DNA from 2 places in the Bradyrhizobium sp. 26S5 genome. Region 1 is predicted to be linked to the other one. Evidence: riboswitches for the same ligand, from Rfam matches in the RefSeq annotation. Region 1 holds a riboswitch; the other holds the start of a gene.
The links. Region 1 has a riboswitch for cobalamin ahead of V5279_RS42640 (TonB-dependent receptor). Riboswitches for the same ligand answer to the same signal wherever they lie in the genome.

Region 1 (7,327 bases):
GCTCCGGGTGCTCGTGTCAGAGGGCTCCAGCACCTCAGGCCGCGAGGCGATCACGATCCTGGGGCTGGCCGGCCATCACGTCGAAATCTGCGATCCCTCGCGCTGGTGCCTGGCGCGCTATTCCCGCTTTGTACGCAAGTACCACCATTGTCCGCCGCTGCGCACCGATCCGGCCGGCTTCCTGCGCTTCGTCGAGCGTCTGTTGGCGTCGCGGCATTTCGATGTGCTGTTGCCGATCCATGAACAGGGATTCTTGTTCGCCCGCGCCGAGGGACGGCTGCAACCGCGCGTGGGCCTCGCACTGCCGGATTTCACCAGCTATCGCGCCGTGCACAGCAAGGCGGGCTTCAGCCGTCTGCTCGACCAGCTCGGCCTGCCGCAGCCGCCGACCCGGATCGTGAACTCGGTCGAGGAGCTGCGCGACGGCCTGCGGTTTCCCTCCGTGGTCAAGACGTCGATCGGCACCGCGAGCCGCGGCATCTGGTTCGTGCGCGACGCCAACGACCTCCATCGCGCGCTTTACGATCTCGAATCCGCTGGCGATTTTGCCGGCGAGGTGCTGGCGCAGGACCTCATCACCGGCACCGTCGAGAAGGCGCAATCGGTGTTTTGCCGCGGCACTCTCATTGCCTTCCACGCCTACCGGCAGATCGCGGCCGGCGTCGGCGGCGGCGAGGCGATCAAGGAGAGCGTAAGCCGGCCGGCGATCCGCGCCGCACTCGAGACCATCGGCGCGCATCTCGGCTGGCATGGCGCGCTGTCGGTCGATGTCATCATGCCGCTCGACAGCGCAACACCGCTTTTGATCGACTGCAACCCGCGGCTGGTTGAGCCCATGAACGCATACCGGTCCGGCACCGATCTGGTCGACCTGCTGCTGCGCGTCTCGCTTGACGAGACGCCGGCTCCGCTGGCGGACGGCCGCGCCGGCGTGCGGACGCATCTGGCGATGCAGGCGCTGCTCGGCAGCGCGTCGCGCGACGGCACAAGGCGCGAGCTGATCAGGGAATGCGGCCGCATCGCCGCGGGTGACGGTCTCTATCGCGGCAGTACGGAAGAGTTGACGCCGGTGCGGCTCGATTGGCTCAGCGCCGCGCCGCTGGCGATGACCACGGCGCTGCTGCTGGCATCGCCGCAGATCGCATCATCGCTGGCGCGCGGCGGCTTTGGCGCGCATCTGCTCGATCGCGGCAGCATCAAGAAGATCGAGAGTGCGGAGTTTTGCTGACCCCATTCTCGTCGTCCCGGGCAAGCGACTTGTCCGCCGTAGCTCAACGAGCGAAGGCGGAAGCGCGACCCGGGACCCATAACCACCAATGATGATTGTTGCGACGCGCTGGGCCACAGCGCGCTTCAACAACTCGGCCCTGTGGTTATGGGTCCCGGCTTTCGCCGGGACGACGCAGGGATGGATATCGTTCATCTCTCACAACGGCTCGTCGTCATTGCCATAGCGGTCGATCTTCGGCGTGGCGATGTCGCCATCCTCGTCATACTCGTCGTCCGGCGGCGCGGCGGGTAGCGGAGGCGCCTTCGACTTTTCGTCGGACTTCTTGCTGGGCTTGTCGGCGCCCTTGCTCGTCTTTCCGGCCTTGCCCATGCGTTTCCCCTGCGCGGGTTAAATCAGCTGCCGGAATTCTACCCCAGTTTGCTGGCGCTTGTAATGGAGCGAGACGGCGCGGCGGGATCACACCCGCCGCGCCCGATCACGCTCTAAAACGTCGCGCCAGCCTTCACCATGTAGGTGCGGCCGGGGAGCGGATAGGCCGAGAAGCGGCCATCCGTGAATGAGCTCGCGATGGCGTAGTCGTAATAGAGCGCGTTGAACAGGTTGTTGACGCTGAGCGACCAGAAGAAGCGATCGACTTGCCCGCTCAGCTTGATGTCGGCGGTGGCGTTAGCGGGAATCCGGGTCTGGGTGTTGGCCTGGTCGTTGTCCATGATGCGCGAGCTCCAGGCGCGCGCGGTGGCGTCGAACACCAGATAGTTCTGCCAGATATTCCAGGTCACGCCGAGACTGCCGGTGTAGCGCGACACCAGCGGCACGTCATTGCCGGCCCAGATGCCTTCGCGGAAGACCGCGCGGGTGATCGCCATGCCGCCGCGCAGGGTCACGCTGTCGGTGACCTTGAGCGAGGCGCTGGTCTCGCTTCCGTAGCGGCGGGTGGGGTCGAGATCGACGTTGTAGAACAGCACCGGGTTGAAATGGATCTCGTTCTCGAGATCCATCAGATAAACGCTGGTCTGGACCTGGAAGCGGTTGGTCCTGACCCGGAAGCCGCCCTCGACGTCCTGCGACGTCTGGGTCTTGAGCGCAAAATTCTGCGCGATGGGCAGGAAGGTTAGCGGGTCGAATGACGGACCCGAGGCGACGCGTTCGTCGACATCGGGCGTGCGGAATGCGCGTGCGGCGCGGCCGAACACCGAGAATGTGTCGGTGAAGCGATGCTCGACGCCGACATGCAGCGCATATTGCGTCTCGTTGCTGTCGAGCGGCGACGCTTGCGTGTCGAACGCGAACGGCGCATTCGGGTCGTAGCGATCGCGCGCCGAGACGCTGGTATTCTGGACGCGTGCGCCATAGGCGAAGTCAGTGGTCGGCAGCAATCCGAGCGTGTGCTGCCAGTAGCCGGCCACGCTCTGCTGCTCGATATTGTAGATGTGGAAGGGGTCGACGCCCTGGAACGCGCCGCGTGCCTGACGGAACGTCGAATCGTAATAGTCGATGCCGGTGAGGATCGTCGACGGCATCCCCAGCATCACGTTCTTGACGCTGAGCCGCGGCGTCAGCGACCAGGTCTCCAGCGCGGCATCGTTGTAGGTCGAGGCGAAGCTGATGGTCGGTACCGTGCCGAAGAAGCCGCTTTGGGTATCGCGCTGCCGCCAGCCGCCGTCGACGATCAGGTCGACGCCGTTGATCAGCGTTTTGGTGAAGCCGGCGGTGACGCTGGCGGTCTGCTGGTTGGCATAGTCGAACGGCGTGCTGCTGCCCCTGCGGTCGGTTTGCAGCTCGTTCACCCCGATCGAGGGATCGACCAGCCGCCCGCCGGGCAGACCGAGCTTCTGGTCGCTGCCCGTGACGGTGAGGAAAGCGGTGAGATCGGGCGTGGTGTAGTTGATACTGCCGACGGCGTTGCGCTGGTCGAGCGCGTTGTTGACGCGGTAGCCGTCGGACTTGATGCCGTTGCCGTAGAACGAGGTGGACCACGGTCCCGCATTGAGCGCCGCGGAGACGGCGGCCATGCGGGTGTTGAACGAGCCGTATCCGGCCTCGGCTCGCATTGCCGTCGGCGGACCGCCGACACCGGTCTTGGTGATGATGTTGACAACGCCGCCCACCGCGTTGTCGCCGTAGAGCACGGCGCCGCTGTTGCCGCGCGTGATCTCGATGCGCGCGATCGAATCGAGCGGGATCGTGGTGAGGTCGAAGCCGGCCTTGTCGACGTCGTTGAGCCGGCGGCCATTGAGCAGGAACAGCGTGTTGTCGGTGGCGAATGCGCCGAAGCCGCGCAGGTCGACCGAGGTCTTGGCGCCGTTCGGCCCGCCATAGAGCGTTTGCAGCTGCACGCCCGGCACCTGCGCGAGGATTTCAGGCAGCGACTGCACCGGCGAATGCGCGATGTCGTCGGCGGTGATCACGGCCGAGGACGATCCGACAATGCCGGCGAACTGGCGACCGCCGCTGGTGCCGCCCGTTCCGGTGGCCGTGCCTGTCCCTGTGGTGCCCGATCCGCTTCCGCCGCCTACATTGGTGCTCTCTGCGGTGCCCGGCGCCGGACGGCGCGGTGCCGGCGCTTCGTCCGCAGCCGGCTTGGCGCGCGTGACGTTCTGTTCGCCCGGCTTGGTGACTTCGATGGCCGGTAGTTGATCGGGAGCAGGCGCCTGCTGCGCCCGCGCGGCGGCGGTGAAGACTGCCGGCGCGAGCATCGTCGTCGCGAGCAGAAGCGCGCGGCGCCGCCAATGGTGGAATGGGTAGGACGACATAAGCGAGACCTCGGTAACGTCAGTGGCACGTCACCGCGAACCAGTCTCACCATCGTGCTAACAGCCTCAGGTGAAGCTCATGCCTGTACTCCCCGACCGGCATCTTCGCGTGTGACCACGGCTGACGGCAGGTCTCCTGGCTCGCGGGTCGTTACCCTTCGTCGCCTTCCCAGGACCGAGATTCCCAGTGGCCTGTGACGAAGGATTCACCGCATACAGTTGCGGGGGCAGCCGCGGCCTTGGGGAAGTTTCCCCGCACCGCATTCCCTTTTCATCTCATGAAAGAACCGTCATGTTCATCTAGGGTTCGGCCGGGCAGCAAAGTCAATCCGGCGGAAGTCGGGCGGCGGTCAGACGGCCACGGTTTTTGTCGAGTGTCGCTTGTCTGCCACGGCGATCGCTGTAAGAGCATGGATCCGATGAGCGTGCAGGATTTTGCCTTGGCGGCCGAGGTCGCGGCGCGGCGCCGATGGGGCGCCACCGCGGCGCTGCTCGCGCTTGTGGTGCTGCTGTGCGTGATCTCGCTCGGCATCGGGCCGGTGCGGCTGTCGCCGCTCGCGGTGATCGAGGCGCTGTTCGGCGGCGGCAGCGATGTGGCGCAGGTGATCGTGCGCGAAATCCGTTTGCCGCGCACCATTCTCGCGTTCGCAATCGGCGGCATTCTTGGGCTGTCAGGCGCGGCGCTGCAGGGCCTGCTGCGCAATCCGCTGGCCTCGCCGTCGCTGTTCGGTGCGCCGCAATCGGCGGCGTTCGGCGCGGTGCTGGTGATCGCGCTCGGCCTGGCCGACGTGCGCTCCTACGCGTTGCCGGTGGTGGCGATCATCGCCGCGTTCGGCTCGGTGTTCGCGCTGCTCGCGATCGCCGGCCGCAATGCCGGGCTGTTGATCCTGATCCTCGCGGGGCTTGCGATCTCGAGCTTCGCCGGTGCTGCGACCGCGCTGGTGATGAATCTTTCCAGCAATCCCTTCGTGGTGCTGGAGATCGCGTTCTGGCTGCTCGGCTCGCTGGAGGACCGCAGCTTTCAGCATGTGGCGCTGGCGCTGCCCTTCATCATCGCGGGTGCCGCGATCCTGCTCAGCCAGGCGAACGCGTTCCGTGCGCTGACGCTTGGCGAGGAGGCCGCGCAGAGCCTCGGCGTCGATGTCGGGCGGCTGCGGCTCTTCGTGATCGCGGGCGTTGCGCTCGGCGTCGGCGGCGCGGTCGCGGTCACCGGCACGATCGGCTTCATCGGGCTCGTCGCGCCGCATCTGATGCGTCCCCTGATCGGTCACGATCCGGCGCGGCTGCTGGTGCCGAGCGCGCTCACCGGCGCGGCGCTGCTGCTCGCGGCCGATATCGCGGTGCGCATCATCCCCTCGACCTCGGACATCAAGGTCGGCGTGCTGACCTCGATCATCGGCGTGCCGTTCTTCCTCTATCTGATCATGCGCGAACGCCGCGCGCTCGGCGGAGGCGTGGCATGACGCTGCTGTCCGCCATCGCGCTCGATGCTTCGCTCGGCAGCCGAAAGGTGCTGCACGATGTCTCGCTGTCGCTGGCATCGGGCCATTTGGTCGCGCTGGTCGGCCCGAACGGCGCCGGCAAGACCACACTGCTGCGCGCGCTCGCCGGATTGATTCCGTCCGACGGCGAGATCCGGATTGGCGGCGACGCATTGGCGTCACTGCCGCTACGCGAGCGCGCGAAGCGCTTCGCCTATCTGCCGCAGGGGCACATGGTGCATTGGCCGCTGCCGGCGCGCGATATCGTTGCGCTCGGCCGCTATCCGCATGGCGCGACCGATCCGGCGCGGCTATCGCCGAAGGACATGGAGGCCGTGCTGCGGGCGATGCAGGCGGTCGACGTCACTGAATTCAGCGACCGCCGCGTCACCGAGCTGTCCGGCGGTGAGCGCAGCCGCGTCGCGCTGGCGCGGGTGCTCGCGGTCGAGGCGCCGGTGATCCTCGCCGACGAGCCGACCGCGTCGCTCGATCCGCGCCACCAGATCGACGTGATGCAGAAGCTGCGCAACGTCGCCGACACCGGCGTCTTGGTCATCGTGGTGACACACGATCTCGGGCTCGCGGCGCGCTTTGCCGATCACGTGCTGGTGCTGTCGGAGGGCCGGCTGGCGGCGCAAGGCCCGCCGGATGAGGCGCTGTCGGAAGCGGTCCTCGCCAGCGTGTTCCGGTCAGCGCCTACCGCGCTGAATTTCAGCGCGAGGCCGTCATCGTGCCGTGGGCGGACGTGTGATGCGCATGCGGTACCGCCGCGGACGCGCTGCACCTCTCCCGCTTGCGGGGGAGCATAGGCCGCCTTCGGCGGCCGTTCTTAAGAAACGCCGAAGCGAGGCTTCGGCTGTGTCGCATCGAAAGATGCGATGCGGGCGGGGGCTTTCTCCACTCGAAGAGTGTTCATTGCGGCGCTACCCCCACCCCAACCCTCCCCCGCAAGCGGGAGAGGGGGCGCACCTTTTGCGTGTCAGCCATCACGCTCGGCTCTGCTTTTTGCTGACGCTCTCCGTTCTTGCTGGGCTCATGTCCGCCAGTACCGCGTCCGCCGCCGGGCCGCGCATCGTCTCGATGAATGTCTGCAGTGACCAGCTCGTGCTGTCGCTGGCTGATCACGACCAGATCCTCGGGCTCAGCCGTTTCTCCCGCGATGCCTGGCAATCCTGGGCCGCCGAACAGGCGCGAAACTATCCGCGGCTGTCCGGCGAGGCCGAGGATGTGCTGCTGCTCAAGCCCGACCTTGTCGTCGTCAGCCTGTTCGACAAGCGGGCGACGCGCGATCTGTTGAAGGCGAAGGGGCTGCATCTCGTCGAGTTCACGGTGCCGCGCACGCTCGACGAGGTGAGGGAGCAGATCCGCGCGATGGGCGATGTGCTGCAGCATCCGGATCGCGCAGAGGCCGGGATCGCGCGGCTCGACGCGGCGATCGCGCGGGCGCGGGCCGTGGCTGACGGTCATCATTATCGCGTGCTGCCGCTGGAGCGGCGCGGCTTTGTGTCGGGTGAGAGCAGCCTGGTCAGCTCGCTGCTGGCGGCAACGGGTCTTTCCAACGCGGCCGGCGAGCTCGGCTTCAACGCCGGCGGATTTGCCTCGCTGGAAGCAATCGTGAAACTGCGGCCGGATTTCATCCTGGTGGCGGAGGCGGGCGATCGCGCCGAGGATGACGGCCGCGCCTTCCTGCTGCACCCGGCGCTGGAGCGGTTCTATCCGGAGAGCAAGCGCATCGTGCTGCCGGAGCGGCTCACCGTCTGCGGCGGCGTGATGCTGGCGGATGCGCTGGATCGGTTGACGGCGGAGCTGCAGCGGGTAAGCGCCGAGCGCTCTAATTAACCCCGTCGTCCTGAGGTGCGAGC
Region 2 (7,327 bases), 440 kb from region 1:
TGTCCGGCTTCGTGCTGGCTGCGATCCCGCTGATCGTGATTCCGCTGGTCGCGTTCGGCCGCTGGGTGCGGCGGCTGTCGCGCAACGCCCAGGACACGCTGGCCGATGCCAGCGCCTATGCGAGCGAACTGGTCAACGCGATCCGTACCGTGCAGGCCTATACCGGCGAGCGACTGGCCAGGACGCGCTTCAGCCGCGAGGTCGAGCAGGCCTATGACGCCGCGCGCAGCTCGACCAAGGCGCGCGCGATGCTGACGCTGATCGTGATCTTCATCGTGTTCGCCAGCGTCGTCGTGATCCTGTGGGTCGGCTCGCACGACGTGCTGGTCGGAACCATCAGTCCCGGCCGGCTTGGCCAGTTCATTCTCTACACGGCGTTCGCTGCCAGCGGCCTCGGCCAGCTCAGCGAGGTCTGGGGCGAAGTCTCGGCCGCATCGGGCGCCGCCGAGCGGCTGTTCGAGATTCTGCGCGTCAAGCCGGAGATCGCAGCTCCCGCCGCGCCGCGCGCGCTGCCGCAGCCCGCACGCGGCGATGTCGGCTTCGACAATGTCAGCTTCGCCTATCCGACCCGGCCCAACGCGCTTGCGGTCGACGGCGTGTCGCTGAAGGTCGGCTCCGGTGAGAAGGTCGCGATCGTCGGCCCCTCCGGCGCCGGCAAGAGCACGCTGTTCCACCTGCTGCTGCGCTTCTACGACCCGAAATCGGGCACGATCTCGCTCGACGGCGTGCCGATCCGGCAGGCCGATCCCGCCGAGGTTCGCGCGCGGATCGCGCTGGTGCCGCAGGATTCCGTGGTGTTCGCCGCCTCGGCCCGCGAGAACATCCGGTTCGGCAGGCCGGATGCCACCGATGCCGAGGTCGAGCGTGCCGCCGATCTCGCCCATGCCACCGAATTCCTGCGCCGGCTGCCCGGCGGCTTCGATGCCCAGCTCGGCGAGCGCGGCGTGACGCTGTCCGGCGGTCAGCGCCAGCGCATCGCGATCGCGCGCGCCATCCTGCGCGATGCGCCGCTGCTGCTGCTCGACGAGGCGACCTCGGCGCTCGACGCCGAGAGCGAGACGCTGGTGCAGACCGCGCTCGAGGAACTGATGCGCCACCGCACCACGCTGGTGATCGCGCATCGTCTGGCGACCGTGCTATCCTGCGACCGCATCCTTGTCATGGAGCAGGGCAGGATCGTCGAGCAGGGTACCCACGCCGAACTGGTCGCCGCCAACGGCCTCTATGCACGGCTGGCGCGGCTGCAGTTCGAGGGGATTTGAGCCCGCGATCTTGCTAGGCGTTGCCGGGCCGCTTATGCGGCGCCTATGAGATCGCTCGCGCGCTCCCCTCGAAAACCTATTGCCGCGCAAGGATAGTCACGCCGCGCCCCGGATCGGGCGCGCGGGGTGTTCGATCGATGCGCAGCGAGGGAGCAAGCGAATCGCAGGGCAAGCTGCTCGGCGCCTGGCAACTCGCCGTGCTGCGCTTCACGGTGACGCTCGACGACGCCGACCGGATGCACGTGCTCGCCATGGCCGGCGAGCTCGATCGATTGGATGGTGCGGCCGACGGCTCGTTCCACTTCTTCCGCAGGACGACCGCGGAGCTGTGCCGCGCCATCACCGGCAACGATGCCCATGCCGTAGCGATTGTCCGGAGCTTTCAGATGCAGATCGAAAATCCCCGGCTGCGGCGCGCGTTCGAGGCGGCGATCGCCAAGGATCGGACGCCGCCGAAGCTCGTCGCGAGTCGGACCAGGCCCAGCGACGATCTCTGGAGAGGCCTCGCCCCGCGACGGGCGACTGGAACGTAACGGACCTCGCCGCCACTCGCATCGTTGATACGGCCTTCTCGCGTCGCGCGAAGGACGATTGCGTTACACCATATCGCAAGAATCCCGATCGGGGCGTCGCGATAGATGCGATGCATTTTTGTCTCTTGGCCCCGCTTGGGTCCGGTCGTAAGCCTTAATGAAGGCGGCCGGCCGGGACCGCGGTTTTGGACAATGCGGGAGTGGCGAGATGGGTGGTTTGATGATCAGCGGCGGCCGGGTGGTGGATCCGGCCAGCGGGATGGACGCGATCGGCGACGTCGCTGTTGTCGACGGCCGGATCGCCGCTGTCGGCACCGGCCTCGGCGGCGCCGAGCGGCAGATCGACGCGACTGGCCTCGTGGTGGCGCCCGGCTTCATCGATCTGCACGCCCACGGCCAGACCATTCCGGCCGATCGCATGCAGGCCTTCGACGGCGTGACGACGTCGCTCGACCTCGAGGCCGGCGTGCTGCCGGTTGCGTCCTGGTACAAGCGCCAGGCCGAGAAGGGCCGGGTGCTGAACTACGGCGCGGCCGCCAATTGGGCCTTCGCGCGGATCGGCGCGATGACCGGCTCGAATTCGGAGAGCTCGCTGGAATCGTTCGGCGCAGCGATGCGCGATCGCCGCTGGATCGAGAACGTGGCGACTGAGGGCGAGGTCGGCGGCATCCTCGAGCGTCTTGCCAACGGACTGAACGAGGGCGGCATCGGCATTGGCATTCTCAACGCCTATGCGCCGGGCGCCGGCGTGCAGGAATTGACCGCGGTGTGCCAACTGGCGGCGGCGCATGCGGTGCCGACCTTCACCCACGTCGCCTACATGTCCCGCATCGATCCCGAGAGTGCGGCCGAAGCCTATATCCGCCTGATCGGCTATGCCGGCGCCACCGGCGCGCATATGCACATCTGTCACTTCAACTCGTCGAGCAAGACGGATATCGAACGCTGTGTAGCGCTGATCGCAAAAGCGCAGGCGCAGGGCCTGCCGATAACGGTGGAGGCCTATCCCTACGGCACCGGTTCGACCGTGCTGGCGGCGACCTTCTTCAGCGATCCCAAATTCGAGGAGCGCAACGGCCTCGGCTACGATTCGGTGCAGCGCGTGACCGACGGTCACCGCTTCGGCAGCCGCGAGGAGCTGCTGGCGGCGCAGGCCGAAGAACCCTCCACGCTGGTGCTGTGGCATGTGCTCGATATCGAGAACAATCAGCATCATCGCGACCTGCTCGACATGGCGGTGCTGTATCCGGGCGGCGCGATCGCGTCCGATGCGATGCCGTGGACGCTGTCGGACGGCCGCCCCTACACCGGCGACGGCTGGCCGCTGCCCGATGATGCCACCTCGCATCCGCGTTCGGCCGGCTGCTTCACCCGTTTCATCCGCGAATGGGTGCGCGAGCGCAAGAAAGTGTCGCTGCTCGAGGGCATCCGCAAATGCGCGCTGATCCCGGCGGAAATCCTGTCCGCAAGCACGCCGGCGATGCGCGCCAAGGGCAGGTTGCAGGTCGGCGCCGACGCCGATGTCGTGGTGTTCGACTTCGAGACCTTGAGCGATCGCGCGACCTTCTCCGCGATGAACCGCCCGGCGGAGGGCGTGCGGCACCTCGTGGTCAGCGGTCAGCCGCTGATCAACGACGGCGTGCTCGATGTCGCGGCGCGGCCGGGCCGGCCGGTGCGCCGGCCGGTCGCCGGAGGCTGATATGCCGGTCCCGATCCTGCTGGTCGCGGGTTTTCTCGGGGCGGGCAAGACCACGGTCGTGAACCATCTGCTGGCGCATGCGCAAGGGCGGCGCATCGCGGCGGTCGTGAACGACTTCGGCGCGATCAACATCGACGCGGAGCTGATCGCGGGCGCCAGCGATGGCGTGGTCAGCCTGAGCAATGGCTGCATCTGTTGCACGCTGGAGGGCGATCTGCTGCGCACGCTCGCAACCTTGCTGCGGCGTGATCCGCGTCCCGAGTTCATCGTGATCGAGACCAGCGGGATCGCCGATCCCTCCGACATCGTGCGCAACCTGATGGATCCCGTGGTCTGGAAGGAGGCGCCGCTGGAGACCGTGCTGTGCGTGGTCGACGCGACGCAGCCCGTGACGATGCTGGACGATGCGCTGCTGCGGTCGCAGCTGCGGGCGGCCGATGTGGTGGCGCTGAGCAAGGTCGATCTGGCTGATGCCACCGCGCGCGCCGCGATCCGCGACGCCGTACGCGCGGTGCGGCCGGCGGCGGTTGTCGTCGATGCGCTGCATGGCGAGGTGCCCACCGAACTACTGTTTCCGGCCGATCTCGATCATTTGCCGGCGCCGCGTGAGACCATGCCGCGACGGCCGGTGTCCGACCGGTTCGAAACGCTGAGCTGGACGTCGGAGCGGCCGGTGCGGTTGCCGCGCTTGCAGCAGGCGATCGGCAGGCTGGCGCCGAAGCTCGCGCGATCGAAGGGATTGTTCGAGACGGTGGAGCAGCCGGGGCGGCTGACTGTGTTTCAACTCGCCGGCGGACGCGCAACTTTGGCTGCGGGCGGCGTGCCGTCGGCTGGCGTGCCGCGCACGCGAATCGTGTTCATCGCCGAGATCGGCGTGCTGTCGCGCGCGGAGATCGATGAGATCATGGCAGGCTGCGTCGAAGCTACCTGAGTTTTCCGTCACCCCCGCGCAAAGGCTTTGCCTTTGTCGCTGGAGGAGCGCGTAGCGCGTCTCGAAGGGTGCACGGCCACCAGCCGGGCCGTCGATCCTTCGAGACGCCGCTTCGCGGCTCCTCAGGATGACGGGTTAAGGAGGTCTCCGCGTCAGCGATACAGGCCGTGTGTCATCGCCGCAGCACCGTCCCGCAAAGCACGTGCGCGACAATCGCGCCGAATTGACAGCCCATCCCGCACCACCTATCGTTTCCGCCGACGGTTCCCTTCGGGGATCAAAAGGGAATGCGGTGCGAGGGTAACCCCAATGCCGCAGCTGTCCCCGCAACTGTAAACGGCGAGCCTTTCGTCAATTTGCCACTGGGCCATTCGGTCCGGGAAGGCGTCGACAGGCGACGACCCGTGAGCCAGGAGACCTGCCGTCAGTCGTGGTCACACGCGAGCACATCGGGCGGGGGCGTCCTGGTGGGATCGGAGCACTGCCTTTTGGGCAATGCGCCAGTCCGCGTTCGCGGTGACGTGCCACGTTACCGCGAGTCCTTTCATGTCTCCGTCTTCTCCCGTTGCGCGCCGCTGGCGCCTCGGCCTCGTTTGCTCCCTGTCATCGCTGCTGCTGCCGGCTGAAGGTGGAGCACAAACACCGCCACCAACCAGGCTCGCTCCGATCGAGGTCTCGCCCTCGGCATCCGAAACGCCCAAGCCCGCGGCGCGAAGCAGCAACTCGGCGTCGTCGTCGCGGCCACGCTCCAGACCCGCACCGGCCGCGGCAATCGGCAACACGCCGCGCGCCGCAGCGTCGGGCGCTTCGGGGTCGGCATCGCCCACGCTCAACGCCACCACGCCGGGTAGCACCGGCAGCCGTCTGAATCTAACGCCGCTGCAGACGCCGGCAAGCGTCGAGATCATCACGTCGCAGACCATCGCCGAACGCGGCCAGCATAATGTCACAGATGCCGTCACCCAGGACGCGGCCGGGTTCATCGCAACGCCGGCTCCCGGCAATGGCGGCCTATCGTTCAGTACCCGCGGCTTCGCCGGCAGCAATTCGGTGATGACGCTGTATGACGGCACGCGCTTCTACATCGGCTCGGGAACCCTGACGTTCCCGTACGATACCTGGTCGGCGCAACGTATCGAGGTGCTGCGCGGCCCCGCCTCGGTGCTGTACGGCGAAGGCGCAATCGGCGGCGTCATCAACGTGATTCCGAAAAAGCCGCTGGGCACGCCCTACAACGAAGCCGAGGTCTCGCTCGACAGCAACATGACGCGGCGGCTCTCGGTCGACAGCACCGGTCCGATTAATCCCAATGTATCCTACCGCATCAATGCCACCGGCAACATGTCGGACGGCTGGGTCGATCGCGACAAGACCTCGAACGCGGTGGTCTCCGCCGCGGTGCGGGTGCAGGCGTCGGAAAATCTCGCCTTCACTCTCTCGGAAGATTATGGCGACCGCAGCCCGTCGCGCTATTTCGGCACGCCGCTGATCAACGGCGTGATCCAGGATGCGCTGCGCTTCAAGAACTACAACGCGCTGGACAGCACGATCCGCTATCAGGACAGCTGGACCCAGTTCAAGACCGAGTGGGACGTCGCCGACGGCATCAAGATCAACAACACGCTCTATTATCTGACCAGCGAGCGGCACTGGCGCGACATCGAGAGCTACACCTGGAATCCGAAGACCAGCTTGATCGATCGCGGCAACTATATCGAGATCTTCCACGACCAGAAGCAGGCCGGCAACCGGATGGACGCGACCTTTAGCGGCCACATCTTCGGCCTCGAGAACCGCTTCGTTGCGGGATTCGACGTTAACCACATCGACTTCACCCACACCAATAACTCGCCGTTTGGCGGCGCGTCGTCGGTCAACCCCTACGTCTTCGATCCCGGATCGTTCTTCGCGACGACCACTGCGACATCGCCCGGCTTCAATGCGATCGTCAATCAATACGCGCTGTTTGCGGAGGATCGTCTGTCGCTGACCGATCAATTGTCGCTCGTCACCGGCGTCAGGTACGATCGCCCCGAGGTCGACCGCACCGACTATCGGACGTCGTCGAACAGTTTCGACGTCGCGCTCTCGGGCACCAGCTGGCGCACCGGGGTGGTCTATGAACCGATCAAGAACCTCGCGTTCTATGGTCAGTATGCGGTCGGCGTCGATCCGGTTGGCAATCTCATCTCGCTGTCGGCCACGCAAAAGACCTTCCAGCTCGCCACCGGCAAGCAGACCGAGATCGGGGTCAAGCAGTCGTTCCTGGGCGGACGCGGCGAGTGGACGCTGGCGGGCTATCAGATCGTCAAGAACAATTTGCTCGTTGCCGATCCGAACAACCCCGCAGGCCTCGCATTGCAGGTCGGCCAGCAATCATCGCGCGGCGTCGAGGCATCGGTCGGACTGGCGTTGGACTATGGCTGGCGTATCGACGCCAATGTCGCGCTGCTGCAGGCGAAGTACGACAACAACAGCCAGCTGGTGAGCGGAAAGCTTGTCAGCTATGCCGGCAACGTTCCGATCAACGTACCGCAGCAGGTGTCGAACGTCTGGTTGACCTGGGACTTCGCATCCAACTGGTCGGTCTATGGCGGCGTCCAGATCGTCGGCCAGATGTACTCCGACCTTGCCAACACCCAGTTGCGGCCGGGCTACAATGTGGTCAATGGCGGTGTCAGGTGGAAGCCGGATGAGCGCACCACGGTCGCGTTCCGCGTCTACAATCTGTTCGACAAGGTCTACGCGGTGACGTCGCCCTATGCCGGGCAGTGGCTGCTGGGCATGCCGCGCACCGCGGAACTCTCCGTCAACGTGAAGTTCTGACGATGCGCAACGCTCTGGTCCGGCGAGGACGGCGATGGCTCTATGTCGTCCATCGCTGGATCGGCATCGCGACCTG

Region 2: linked by a shared signal. The riboswitch ahead of V5279_RS40565 (TonB-dependent siderophore receptor) and the one ahead of V5279_RS42640 (TonB-dependent receptor) in region 1 are both predicted to bind cobalamin.

The regions. Positions count from the first base shown of each region.
Region 1 is NZ_CP145948.1:9,007,685-9,015,011, reverse strand. It holds gene V5279_RS42650 (hypothetical protein) at 1-1,228, shown strand, start outside; gene V5279_RS42645 (hypothetical protein) at 1,427-1,600, opposite strand; gene V5279_RS42640 (TonB-dependent receptor) at 1,714-3,984, opposite strand; cobalamin riboswitch at 4,094-4,291, opposite strand; gene V5279_RS42635 (iron ABC transporter permease) at 4,404-5,447, shown strand; partial or broken gene V5279_RS42630 (ABC transporter ATP-binding protein) at 5,444-6,216, shown strand; gene V5279_RS42625 (ABC transporter substrate-binding protein) at 6,501-7,304, shown strand.
Region 2 is NZ_CP145948.1:8,572,368-8,579,694, reverse strand. It holds gene V5279_RS40585 (ABC transporter ATP-binding protein/permease) at 1-1,262, shown strand, start outside; gene V5279_RS40580 (hypothetical protein) at 1,400-1,795, shown strand; gene V5279_RS40575 (amidohydrolase family protein) at 2,004-3,494, shown strand; gene V5279_RS40570 (GTP-binding protein) at 3,496-4,425, shown strand; cobalamin riboswitch at 4,670-4,865, shown strand; gene V5279_RS40565 (TonB-dependent siderophore receptor) at 4,972-7,251, shown strand; gene V5279_RS40560 (PepSY domain-containing protein) at 7,254-7,327, shown strand, end outside.